Regions from separate parts of the Desulfoconvexum algidum genome, predicted to be linked through region 1. Evidence: predicted binding sites of a transcription regulator. Region 1 holds the regulator's gene; each other region holds the start of a gene.
The links. Region 1 encodes sigma-54, which starts transcription at its own class of promoters, with help from an activator protein. Its sites were predicted from a motif close to TNTGGCACANTTTCTGCTNT; they were not measured.

Region 1 (3,127 bases):
CCCAGTTTTCCATTTTGATGTTTGTACAGAACATTCAATTGTTCGGTCCTGGCATTATTGAAAACAAAAAAAGATTGGTTTGAGGAATTAAGTTCACTCACGGCATCGTCCACATCCATTGGCTTGTTGTCAATGGGTTCAATGATGATCTCCTCTGTCATTTGATCTGGCTTAATAGGCGTTTGGGTTGCGTTAAATTCAAGGGTATCATTTTTAAGGCTTTGTTTGTTTCCCGACATATGGCGTTTTATTTTTTCTTTGTGCTTTTTAATCTGTCCTCTTACCTTGTCCATGAGGGTGTCAATCGTTGAATACATGTTTTCGGATTCTTCTGTGGCATGGATATTGATTCGATCACAGGTGAGGGTCAGTTCTGCAATATGTCTGATTTTTTGGACGGATAATACCAAATGAACTTCACCTGGGTTGTCCAGCATTCTATCAAATTTATCTAGTTTTTTCTGGGCATAGGCTTTCAGGGAATCAGAGGAGTCCATTTTTTTAAACGTCACGCTTGTTTGCATAAAAAATCTCCTTAAAGTTGTTTTCGTTTATTGGATGGCAGAATATTAAGCACCTTCCTGTATTTTGCAACGGTTCTTCTGGCAATTTCAATGTCTGAGCGTTGAAGAATGGCGGCAATCCTGTCATCACTGAGGGGTGCATTGGGATCTTCATTTTCAATGAGCAGTCGGATTTTATCTTTAACGCTGGCAGAGGCCATGGACAGCCCGCCTGTCCTTCCAATTGAGCTGTTAAAGAAATATTTTAACTCAAAGAGTCCCTGGGGGGTATAGGCATACTTGTTGGTGGTTACCCGGCTTATGGTGGATTCATGCATTTCAATATCTTCTGCAATATCTTTTAAAATAAGGGGTCGCAGGTAGGCAATCCCTTTTTCAAAAAACTCGCGCTGAAATTTAATGATGCTTTCCATGACAAGGTAGATGGTTTTCTGGCGCTGGTGTATGCTTTTGATCAGCCAGGAGGCCGATTGCATTTTTTCGTTCAGATAGGTCTTGGTTTCCTTGGAAATTTTCCTGCCGTCTGCAATGGCGCTTCGATAGAACCGACTAATCCTCAGTTTGGGCAGCCCGTCGTCATTCATCACTATTTTAAACCCATCCTCCTCTTTGTAGACATAGATATCGGGTATGATATAGGTGGGTTCATCCGTGGTGAATTCTCGTCCGGGTTTGGGCTCCAGGTATTGGATGATTTTGACGGCGGCACGAACATCATCAACGGAAATCCGAAGGGCCTTTGCTATTTTTTTAGAGTTTCGGTTTTCAAGATTTTTCAGGTGATGGGTGATGATTTCGGTAATGATATGATTTTCAATCCCAAGCATTTTAACCTGGATCAACAGGGTCTCACATAGATTCCTTGCACATATTCCCGGGGGATCAAAGGATTGGAGTACCCCTAGAACCTTTTCAACGGTTTCTATTTCAACTTGCGAACCGATTGCTATTTCTTCGACGCTGGAGCAAAGATACCCGTCCCTGTTCAGGTTTCCAATGATAACATGGCCCAGACGTTCTTCAGCATCATCAAGTTCTGAGAGCATCAACTGCCATTTGAGATGATCCTCAAGGGTTTTTCTGTCCGGGGTAAAGGCTTCAAAATTAGGGGCTTCGGTATTTTCAGATTCTGTGTATACTCGACCAGTGGAATTATACTCATCAATGTAATTATCCCAGTCCATATCAGACGGGACCTTTTCTTCTATGGTAACTTCCTTGACAGGAGATTCTTTTTCCGGCGCAATTGTTTCACTTTCCTGGGCAGTGATATCTTTGTCGGATCTGTCTTCATTAAGTTCTTCTTCAAGGGCCGGGTTCTGTTCCATTTCCTGGGCAATGGTATCCGCCAGTTCCAGCCTTGACAATTGAAGTAGTTTTATGGCCTGCTGGAGCTGGGGGGTCATCACCAGCTGCTGGGTCAACGAGAGGTTTTGTTGTAGTCCAAGTTCCATATTAAAGTTTAAAATTATCTCCCAGATAGATTTTTTTGGCTATTTCACTTGAAATGATTCGTTCAGGCGGTCCTGATTCAATCACTTTCCCCTGACTCATAATATATGCATGGTCACAGACGCCCAGGGTTTCCCTGACATTGTGATCGGAAATTAAAACACCAATTCCCTTGTGGGTCAACTGGGAAATGATTTGTTGAATATCAATCACAGCCAAAGGGTCGATTCCGGCAAAGGGTTCATCCAGAAGAATGAACTTGGGATCTGTGGCCAGAACCCTGGCGATTTCTAAGCGCCGCCTTTCTCCCCCGGACAAAGAGGCTGCTTTTTGATGGGCGAGCCCGTCAATCCCCAATTCCGCCATGAGGCCGGCGGCTTTTCCTCGAATATCGATCCCATTTTTGGGCAACACCTCGAGTATGGCAGTTATATTTTCTGTCACTGTTAATTTCTTGAAAATAGACGCTTCCTGGGGCAGGTATCCAATTCCTTTTCTGGCCCGAATATACATGGGATGTGCCGTGATATCCTCCTGGTCCAGATAGACGATGCCCTTGTTCGGGCGTATCATTCCCACGGCCATGTAAAACGTAGTGGTTTTTCCGGCACCATTGGGACCCAGTAGCCCTGTAACCGTTCCCTGGCTCACGGTGAGGTTGATTTTATTCACCACGGTTTTGCCGTTGTAGATTTTTACTAAATTTTCAAGTACCAGTTCTGCCATTTATTGCGGTGTGCCCTTTTTCTGGCCTGTTGGTTTCTGGCCTGTTGGTTTCTGGTCTTCTGGATTAAAAACAGCCTGGACCCGGGTTTTCCCGTCACTTTCGACAATGGCCCTGTCTTCGTTTCTAAAGAGGGTAATTTTTTTTCCGGTAACATGGCTCGTCCCGGTAATCAACCGGGCAGTTTTTCCGGTCAAAATAAGGATTTCGTCCTGGGTGGTATATACTGCTTTATCTGCAAAAGCCTTTCTTTCCCCTGCGGTATATTCCACATTTCCCGTGGCAATGATTTGTTTTAAATCCGTCTGCCCTTCTTTTTTTGTCTCAGCGGTATGAATAAATATTTTTATGGAATCGGCAAAAATAACGGCGTCGTCCCGGGTGGCCTTGACATTGCCAATAAATTCCACCATGGAGGTATCCTTGT
Region 2 (3,127 bases), 1.9 Mb from region 1:
GGCAGCATACTGGCCTTCGGCATTGTCCCCACCGGCAATGCCCAATTGATTGCCCAGCAGACAACCAAAGGGTTGGTGGAAAAGTTTGAGGCTCAGGTGGCCCAGTTAACGACCCTGGGGTTTGACAGGAAAACCATTATCGAACAGACCTTTATTACCCCCAGTTGCGGCACCGGCTCCCTGGATCTGGACTCTGCCAAACGGGTATTGCAGTTGACCCAACGCGTCTCTGCTGCTATCCAGGCAAAATAAATTTGCACATTCCATAAAGAAAGTCCCTGGACCATTCCCTGAATCAGGTCACAGGGACTCGTTTATGGGTTTTCCGCCAGGGCTTCCTTTGAAAAGTCCTGGTTCCGGTCAAGGCGTTCAAAATACCGGGGATATGCCTCAATACTGGCCGCGATAATCCGCTCCCAGGGCAAATCAATAAAGCTGCCGTGATCCGCCACATATTCCATGTGTCGATTGCCCTTTGTATCCAAGGGATGAAAAATGGAATCATTTATCCCATCAAAGTCCAGGGGGCGCACATTAAAATTTTTGCACAGGCTCAGGTTAAAGGCCGGGGTGGCCTTCACCCAGCGTTCCCCAAGATAGATTTCACAATACCCATGCCAGACAAAAATGTCGGTCCCCATCATTTCCCGAAGTTTTTTTGTATTCAGATGATTTTTCACATCGGCAAACCCAAGTCGGGCAGGAATTCCCTGGCTCCTGACACAGGCGGTGAGGAGTACCGCCTTGGCCACACAATACCCCTCTCCTTTCTTTAATATCTGACTGGCCTTCATGGCTGATTTTTCCGGATCAATGCTGTAGGGGTTGTAGCGAATTTGATCCCGGACGGCATAGTAAAGGGCCAGGGCCTTGTCAATATCACTTGCCTGGTCCTTGCAGGCAAGACTTGCAAAAGACGTAATATCCGGATGGTCCTTGTCAATATAATAGGTGGCCGAGAGATTCGATTCCATGGAAGTTACCATACCACTCCTGTTAAATTATAGTTCATTGTTATATCTGCCTAGCAGATGAGACACACTTTATATACCCATACGGACGGGGTAAAATCAATGCATCTTTTTTTGTATTGAGACACACAAGTGTTCCATTTGTTGAGACAGATATCTGCCTGATCCCTTGACCTGTGTAAGGATAAGCGATGGGAGTTTCGCCGATAGAGGACTGGCACGGTTTATGCTGTTTTTTTCTTTATTTAATTATCTAACAATAACGCCACAGGTATCCCATGAAAAAACCATACGGCCGACAAACCAAAAAACGAGTAAAGAGCATTCTGTTGGGATCTCTTGAAACTCAAGCACTCACCCTTCTTGGACAGATACCGGATGAACAATTGGTGGGGCATCTTTTCTCACATTTTTATGTAAATGACGAGCGGATCAAATTTCGCAGTATTACAGCCATGGGGGAGCTTGGCCAGCGGCTTGCCGCAAAAAAAATGGAATCGGCAAGAATATTGATGCGACGAATCATGTGGAATCTCAATGATGAATCCGGTGGCATTGGCTGGGGGTCCCCGGAAGCCATGGGACAAATTTTATACAAAAGCCCACAACTTGCCATGGAGTTTAAGTCTATTTTGTTTTCATATCTGGATAACAGGGGAAACTTTATAGAACACGACATTCTTCAAAGGGGGGTGTTGTGGGGAATTGGCACCTATCTTACGGCAGCCCCCCAGGACTTAGACAAGACCACGGAAGAGTTCATTTTATCACACCTTCACTCGGTTGACGCCATCAAACGGGGGTATGCCGTCCGGGCCCTGGCCAATGCAGGCCGTTTTAAGTGTAATATTATACCCAAAACCATTTTAACCGACACTGAACAAATTGACCTTTTCACCGGCTGGGATTTTATAAAAATTACCATCTCTGATATTGCCCATGCCTGTGACAATCAAACCAAGGAATCGATTATTCCATAAACATATCAACTCTGGCACATTAGTTGAATTAAAAAAACCATGTAGTGAACAACAAATTAATTTGGCCTTGTATTGCAATTTATGAAAGAGAATCATGAAAGAGAGCAATGATGCTTAAAAAAAAATGTGACAAAAATATTGCACGGACCATTGAGTTGGCAAATCAAATGATTGCGCTTGCTCGAACCGGGTACGAGCAACAGGAAGACTCCGGATGCGGGGTGCTCTACGGTATCCTTCTGGATTCCGGATACAGGCTTCTTGATCTGGCGCAAAAAGAAAAGCATGCACACATGCAAAAAGGCTGGTGGGACAATGAGACTAAAAAGGAAATTATTTAATGAAGACCTATGTCTGTTTGGTTTGTGGTTATGCCAGAAAAGGTAATGTTCACCCATGAAAAGACCTGTCCTTGATATGGCTGAGTGCCTCCGTTGTGAACTCTGCGTCGAATTGGCACCCCATGCGTTCCAGGTAAACGACGCAGGCTTTTTTGAAGTATTGCCTCTGGATGATTATTCAGACGAAGATATCCATGAAGTCATAAAAAACTGTCCCAAGGATTGTATTACCTGGGAAGAATGATCTCCCTCAAATCATTTCTTAGAAAAAAACATTGCACCTGATACACAAATGTGTCAATAAAGAGGTCGGCAGAAACAATGCCTAACTGTTGATATTGGAATCTTTTGCAATGAAAAATTTTACCCATTCCCTGCTTGACCGGGACAATCTCAATCTTGTTCTGGATAACCTGAAATTAGGCGTCATCGCCCACACGCCAAAACGTATTATCACCGTATTTAATAAAGAAGCTGAAAGAATCACCGGCTATTCAAAAGAAGAGGTGATCGGACAGGACTGTCATATTGCTTTCCAGGCCCCCTTTTGCGGACCCAAATGCTCTTTTTGTGAAGAAACGCCAAATTTAACATCGGAAACCAAACAATATCCTGTTACCAATATCACCAAAACCGGGGAAACCCGGCACCTGGATATGACGGTATCTGCCATCATTGATAATGCCGGTGTTTTTAAGGGAGTGGTTGCTTCTTTCAAGGATCTGACCGATTCCATAAACCTCTCCCTTCGGGCGGAAAACATGACCAATTTTGCCGGTATCATCGGCAAGGCCAAGAGTATGCAGGATATTTTTCGGCAGATCAGGGATGTGGC
Region 3 (3,127 bases), 620 kb from region 1:
GACAGGAAAGAAACCAGGGAATATAATTAATTACGTTTTTTTCTTACGCTAAAAAGGGGAGACACAGATTTCATTACCCAATAAAAAAGGCTGGTTGGCCATTTTATTTATTTTTTTCTGCCTGGCCGTACCCTTTGGGCTGACCTATTATGTGTCAACACCAAAGTCCAAGGAAAGGTCTGACTTGTGGAGGACCCAGGGGACTGCTGCAAATGTCAAAGCAGAATCCCAGATATCGGCCGGACAATTACGATTGATAAAAAATGATCGGGTAACGGTTAAAAATACCTGCCTGGTGTTTAAAGGGATTGAAAAGGGCCAGGTGGTTCTGGATCTATATCTGCTTGAACTGGATCCGGGATATGCCTATCCCCAGCGATTTTCAAGAGAACCCAATGGGAATGCCATCCGGCTGGGGAATGTGATCTATGCTGTAAAATCTGTAAACAATTCTATACTAACCTTAAAAATTCTCCAGGCCACGGAGACTTACTGATTTGAAATTTGATTTAAGATCTGTTAGCTCCCATGGTTGATGTTGTTATCATAGGGGCAGGTCCTGCCGGAACAGCTGCTGCCTTTGATTTGCTGTCCAGGGGTTTTTCCGTGCAGTTGCTGGACAAATATGCTTTTCCTAAAAAAAAAGCCTGTGCCGGTGGGATTACTCCCAAGGCCCTGGCATTATTCCGGTATGATATTTCTTCTCTCATCCGGCAGGAGTGCCGCAGTATAAAAATTTGTCCCCAACCTGGGAGAGCCTTTGTAATTCAGAATAAAAACCCCCTGTGCCATATGGTCCAGCGATGGGAGCTGGATCTTTTTTCTTTGAACATGGTTCAAAGAAAAGGAGCTCAATTCCAGGTGGTTAAAAAAATTGTTTCCATTGAAGAAAAAAAGCTTCATATAGAGATCAGAACCAGCGATCAATTGATAAAATCTTGTTACCTTATCGGTGCGGACGGGGCCAATTCCATTGTGAGGCGGTTGACCCATCCTTTTTGTCGGGTGAACCGTTCTCTTGCCCTTGAGGCGGATATCCGGGTGGATCATTCTGAACGTCATTCAATGGAGTTTGATTTTTCCATGCCGGGACGAGGTTATTTTTGGATTTTTCCCAAGGGAAATCATCTGAATATCGGTATTTATTCCACCACAGGTCATCCGGCTTTAAAACAAAGGCAATTGGTTGAGTATGCCCAGAAACGGTTTGGTACGGACCGGCTCCAGGCCGTGAAGGGATATCCCATTGGTGTGGGGGGATATGCCCATTGTCCCGGGTCAGGAAGGGTTCTTTTATCCGGGGACGCTGCCGGATTTGGAGAGAACCTTCTCGGGGAAGGAATCTATTTTGCCCTCAAAAGCGGACAGGCTGCTGCCCGGGCCATTGTCTCTGCTTGTACCCCTGGTGCGTTCCCTGACAATAGCGGGTTCCCTGATAATGTTGCATCCTCTGTTATTGATTCATCTCCTTATGCTGCTCCTTTTCCGGGCGCGGCCTATGACCGAGAGATTAAAAAAATAAGAACCGATCTCAGACTATACCACTTAAGCGCCAAGTGTCTCTATTCCTTCCCTTCTTTTTCATTAAAATTATTGTCCCTTCCTTTTTTTCATAAAAAATTTGCCCAAGGGTATGCCGATGGCAAAACCCTTGGGCAGATGCTCCTGTGTCGATAGTTCCCCTGATGTATTAAAATTTTAGTCTTCCTGTTGTTTTGCAGGAAAAAACAATTTTGTATTAAAAAGAGGTTAATTTTATGTCATATGCTATGAAATTACACTATTGAAACTAATTTAATTCCAATAATGTAATTTCATGCTCGGTTTCAAAAAAGAGTTTTAGAAATAAAACATTATAAAATCAAATAGTTATGATAAATTTTGCTTAAAAAATGCCTTTGGCACCCCTTTTGCTCTATGAAGAATTAAGAAATTAAGTTGTTTTTATTTAAATCTGAAAAAGGGAGAAAACATGAAAAAAATCTTGGCAATCATAAAACCATTTAAGGTGGATGAGGTAAAAGATGCCTTAACCAAAATAAATATTAACGGGATGACCATCACCGAGGTCAAGGGGTTTGGCCGGCAGAAGGGTCACAAGGAAATATACAGAGGCGCGGAATACCAGACAGATTTTATTCCCAAGGTGGAGCTGTCCATTGTTGTGGATGATGAAAGGGTGGATGCCGTGGTGGAGACCATTATTAACAGTGCTAAAACTGGAAAGATTGGTGATGGTAAAATTTTTATCCAGCCCATTGAAGATGTGATCCGCATCAGGACCAGTGAAACCGGCGTGGAAGCCCTATAACTAACCCTAAAAAAGGAGATATTCCAAATGAAATATATCGTAACCCTATTCACACTGCTTGTCTGTTTTTTGTCAACAGCCTTTGCCGGGGACGATACCCCCACAGTCCTTAGCAATAGCGAAGCCATTGGTCTGGTTCAGACCCATGCCGATTATGTCTGGACACTTGTTTGCGCAGTCCTGGTTTTTTTCATGCAGGCAGGATTTGCCATGGTGGAAGCCGGGTTTACCCGGGCGAAAAATGCCATTAATATCATGATGAAAAACCTCATGGATTTTTCAATGGGATCCATTGTGTATTGGGCTGTTGGGTTTGGTCTCATGTTCGGTGTTTCCAAAACCGGTTTTTTTGGGACCACCGGGTTTTTCCTGAGCGATTTTAAAGTAGGCGGAGATCCCTGGGTACTGGCTTTCTGGATGTTCCAGGTGGTATTTGCAGCCACTGCGGCTACCATCGTTTCCGGTGCCATGGCCGAGAGAACCAAGTTTATCGGGTATCTTTTGTATTCTGTGTGCATCACCGGTTTGATCTATCCGATTTTCGGATCCTGGGCATGGGGAAGTCTGTTTCACGGTTCCGGATGGCTGGAAGGTCTTGGCTTTATCGATTTTGCAGGGTCCACCGTGGTTCATTCCGTGGGGGGCTGGGCAGCCCTGGCCGGCGCCATGGTTCTGGGGCCCCGTCTGGGTAAATATACGGCCACAGGTGCTGTCAAACCCATCCTGGGTCATAATATCCCCCTGGCAGCCCTGGGCGTTTTTATCCTCTGGGTGGGCTGGTTCGGATTTAATCCCGGATCCACAACTGCCGCCAAC
Region 4 (3,127 bases), 800 kb from region 1:
ATGGGTTTGCCAGTATTGGTAACGCTCTTGATTCGGATTATCCTCTTGAATTTGATCTGTCATAATTGATTGAGCCTCCTTAGATATTTAAGTTTGGCTTAATATGTCACGGGTCAAACCACATGAAAAGATGGGGTTTATAGAGCGCTTACCTACAACCGAATATCCTAATAGGTTTCAAGTCTGATGGAAACTCTGTTGGTTCTTCGGTCCACCATCTCTTTAAAGGTAGCATTGTATTAGGCTTTTTCGACAACAAGCTGGACAATTATCCCTTTGAATGGTTCCCTTTTCGCACTTGTTTTTTATTTTTACTGTTGACTTGGACTGGAGTAGAACCGTGAGATGCATTGCTCCGAGTTTTTGCCGTAATGCCTGAAGTCCTTTGAGTTCATTTTTTGATATATTGTGATATATTTTACCCAAAAATATAACTTTATTGTGCTAAAAGCATTTTTAAATTTTGGGTCACAAATGCTAAGAGCTCTATCAATAGAAGAAAGTCTACTCTGGCCTCGTTTTTGCAATATTCTTTGTTGTTGAACATTTATTGAATTTACCACATAGTTGTTGGAGACATAAAAATGAAAAAAGTTATTGCTGTTATTATCTCTGTCGGATTTCTTTTAGTCCCTATTGCTACACAAGCTGATACTCTTTTATCCCCCGCTATCACAATACCAGGGCCAACTGCTATGCTTTTTCTCGGGTTTGGCCTTTTAGGAATTGCAAGTATCGGTAGAAAACAACTTCAGGAGTTAAATACAGATGAAGAAAAAAATATCATTAAAAAATAACAATAGACAATCAATATATGACAGACGGATGTTATCATATGTGACGTATTCCCCTGAAAGAAGGTCTGGTAACGATAGAAGGTTTAGCGGTTATAAACTCTTTGCTTTGACAGAAAGTGTTCGTCTATCTTATCAAGGGTTATTAAAATTTTAAACCAGTAGTGTTCTTTCAATTTGATATATTGGTTACCTGATTTTTGCGGGAAACCTCTCCATTGCGGTTATTAATGTACTTGACGTAACAAAATTATAATTGACCTTCTCAGACAATTTATAAACTTTTCGTAACCTATACATGGCTAATTGCATTATCCTAAGTTAGCGCATCAAGGAAAGTTAGGTTGGCCAATTCTTCATTGCAGGCTCTGAATAAATTTCCAAAGGACCGTTGGTCAACGCTTTTCCTTTGGAACAGACTCAGGATATTGTATCTGGCCATTACCAGGGAAGTGTGTCCGATCAAACCATCATAGTTCCTTCCTGGCATTCATGTTCCCATTATTCTCCGAAAGGAACCCCTAACGCAATATTTCGGGCTAATGCTATGTAAAGAAACGAAAAATAAGTGGATCAACCCGAAGTGCTTCTGGGCAAGCATGCCGAGACATATTTACAAGCATTAAGAAAACTTGCAGGAAATTAGGTGTTTCATTTTGGAATTACCTTATGGATCGAGTCCAGAATAAAAAGGACATCCCCTTGCTATCTGATATTATGGCCGCAAGGATGCAAGCTACTTCGATTTCAATATAATTCCTCTCCCGCATTTATTGAGAAGTTACTATCAAGACACTCAACTACTTTGAATATTTAAAATATCCGGTATGCTGCCAAACTCAATTATGCCAGTTTGTACAACGACTATGTCCTAATCCAAGCAGGGCTTTAAGTCAATAAAGAAAATCTATATTTCTGCTCAAGACCAGACAAAGTGTGTACTAAAAATACAATAATTGTAACATTTTTTACATAAATACGTACTTTTTTTACCAAAATAATTACCAAGAATAGACCGAAAATCACTAAGAAGCCCTTCGTTAAGGGAATGTTGCTTGTGGCACTCTTTTTGCTGTATCAGTTACTGTTGTGTGCTTATGGACTGAACCATACTGATTCGGAGAAAGAAAAATGAAAAAAGTTGTTGTTGCTGTATTATCCTTTGGTCTACTTTTACCCCCTGCCCTGAGCTGGGTTCATGTCCATATACACAACCTATCAGAACCAACTACTATGCTTATTCTTGGCGTTGGCCTTTTGGCCCTTGCAGGAATCGGTAGAAAACAACTCCAGGATTTTAATACACATGAAGAAGAAAATATTATTAAACACAGAGAAGAAACGCTCACCATATGACAGACGGATGTTATCATATGAAACGTATCATTGATATCAAAATACCAGATGTCCCCATCTTGCTTTACATCACTTGTATGAAGTTGTGCAATCTCTTCACGCCTGAGCATACTCAACAACGCCACCCGTGGTATCCAATAATGATGTCCAGAGCTTCCCTCAGTTACTTTGAGGATCGACCTTACCTGATCATCGGTGAAGGCACCAACACTCTCCGTACTCTTGGTTTTGGTTTTTGGTAGCTTGATGTTTAAGGCAGGATTACCTTCGATGTGCCCTTGATCCATGCAGTACCCAATCAGTCCACTGAGATAGGTCATGTGCTTGCTGACACTCTGAATGCTGATGGTGGAACCCTCGTATTTATCAAGGTCAATATCTTTATGTTTCATCAGGTACTTTGTGGGTAGTTTGAGAAGTCGATCCCGATGTTTGATCACCCAGGTCCGATTGATTGCACCTACAACTGTATCACCTTCAAAGTGTTCCAGTACCTTCCCAATGCCTTTATACTCGATCTTCAAGTTTTTTTAGCCATTAACACCTCTACTCAAGCAACATTTTTGTATTTTAACGATTCTGTAGGTTTAAAATTGTTTATATCTTTTGTGATCATATGTTTTTTTGATTCCTCAAAATTAAGCAAATTGTCCTTCAGTATTGAATATTTATGGTCCCTTTCTTTATATGGATCTTCAGAATCAAGAATATCGGTAATAAACAAAAATAAGCTTTCAAGATTAGTTTGGCGTCGTAGGCAACCTACAGTCAGTGCGGGAAGATTGTTTTTAAACCGGGCTTTTTGTTCCGGATGAAAGAAAAGACAATGATCAACCAGAAGGCTCAGGATCAAGCCTCTGCGAGACCCCTTTTCACCTTGCAGCTTGGTCAATGTAGCCCATCCTTCATTGGCTTTCCAGTCCTGAATAAAAACCTCCACTAGCCATCTTTGTGAATATGCTTCCACAATATCAATG

Region 2: ACZ45G_RS24595 (DVU0298 family protein) is a predicted target of sigma-54. The motif match lies at 1,185-1,204, and genes of this name have one in related genera.
Region 3: ACZ45G_RS18920 (P-II family nitrogen regulator) is a predicted target of sigma-54. The motif match lies at 1,898-1,917, and genes of this name have one in related genera.
Region 4: ACZ45G_RS12690 (PEP-CTERM sorting domain-containing protein) is a predicted target of sigma-54. The motif match lies at 1,851-1,870, and genes of this name have one in related genera.

What each region holds. Positions count from the first base shown of each region.
Region 1 is NZ_AP042394.1:3,555,849-3,558,975, reverse strand. It holds gene hpf (ribosome hibernation-promoting factor, HPF/YfiA family) at 1-524, opposite strand, end outside; gene rpoN (RNA polymerase factor sigma-54) at 536-1,978, opposite strand; gene lptB (LPS export ABC transporter ATP-binding protein) at 1,980-2,702, opposite strand; gene lptA (lipopolysaccharide transport periplasmic protein LptA) at 2,703-3,127, opposite strand, start outside.
Region 2 is NZ_AP042394.1:5,446,058-5,449,184, forward strand. It holds gene ACZ45G_RS24585 (uroporphyrinogen decarboxylase/cobalamine-independent methonine synthase family protein) at 1-252, shown strand, start outside; gene ACZ45G_RS24590 (transglutaminase-like domain-containing protein) at 315-986, opposite strand; gene ACZ45G_RS24595 (DVU0298 family protein) at 1,250-1,951, shown strand; gene ACZ45G_RS24600 (hypothetical protein) at 2,059-2,292, shown strand; gene ACZ45G_RS24605 (ferredoxin) at 2,348-2,536, shown strand; gene ACZ45G_RS24610 (sigma-54 interaction domain-containing protein) at 2,646-3,127, shown strand, end outside.
Region 3 is NZ_AP042394.1:4,173,218-4,176,344, reverse strand. It holds gene ACZ45G_RS18930 (hypothetical protein) at 95-496, shown strand; gene ACZ45G_RS18925 (geranylgeranyl reductase family protein) at 529-1,677, shown strand; gene ACZ45G_RS18920 (P-II family nitrogen regulator) at 1,973-2,311, shown strand; gene ACZ45G_RS18915 (ammonium transporter) at 2,339-3,127, shown strand, end outside.
Region 4 is NZ_AP042394.1:2,756,818-2,759,944, forward strand. It holds gene tnpA (IS66 family insertion sequence element accessory protein TnpA) at 1-63, opposite strand, end outside; gene ACZ45G_RS12680 (hypothetical protein) at 585-797, shown strand; partial or broken gene ACZ45G_RS12685 (IS4 family transposase) at 1,053-1,275, opposite strand; gene ACZ45G_RS12690 (PEP-CTERM sorting domain-containing protein) at 1,926-2,150, shown strand; gene ACZ45G_RS12695 (transposase) at 2,701-3,127, opposite strand, start outside.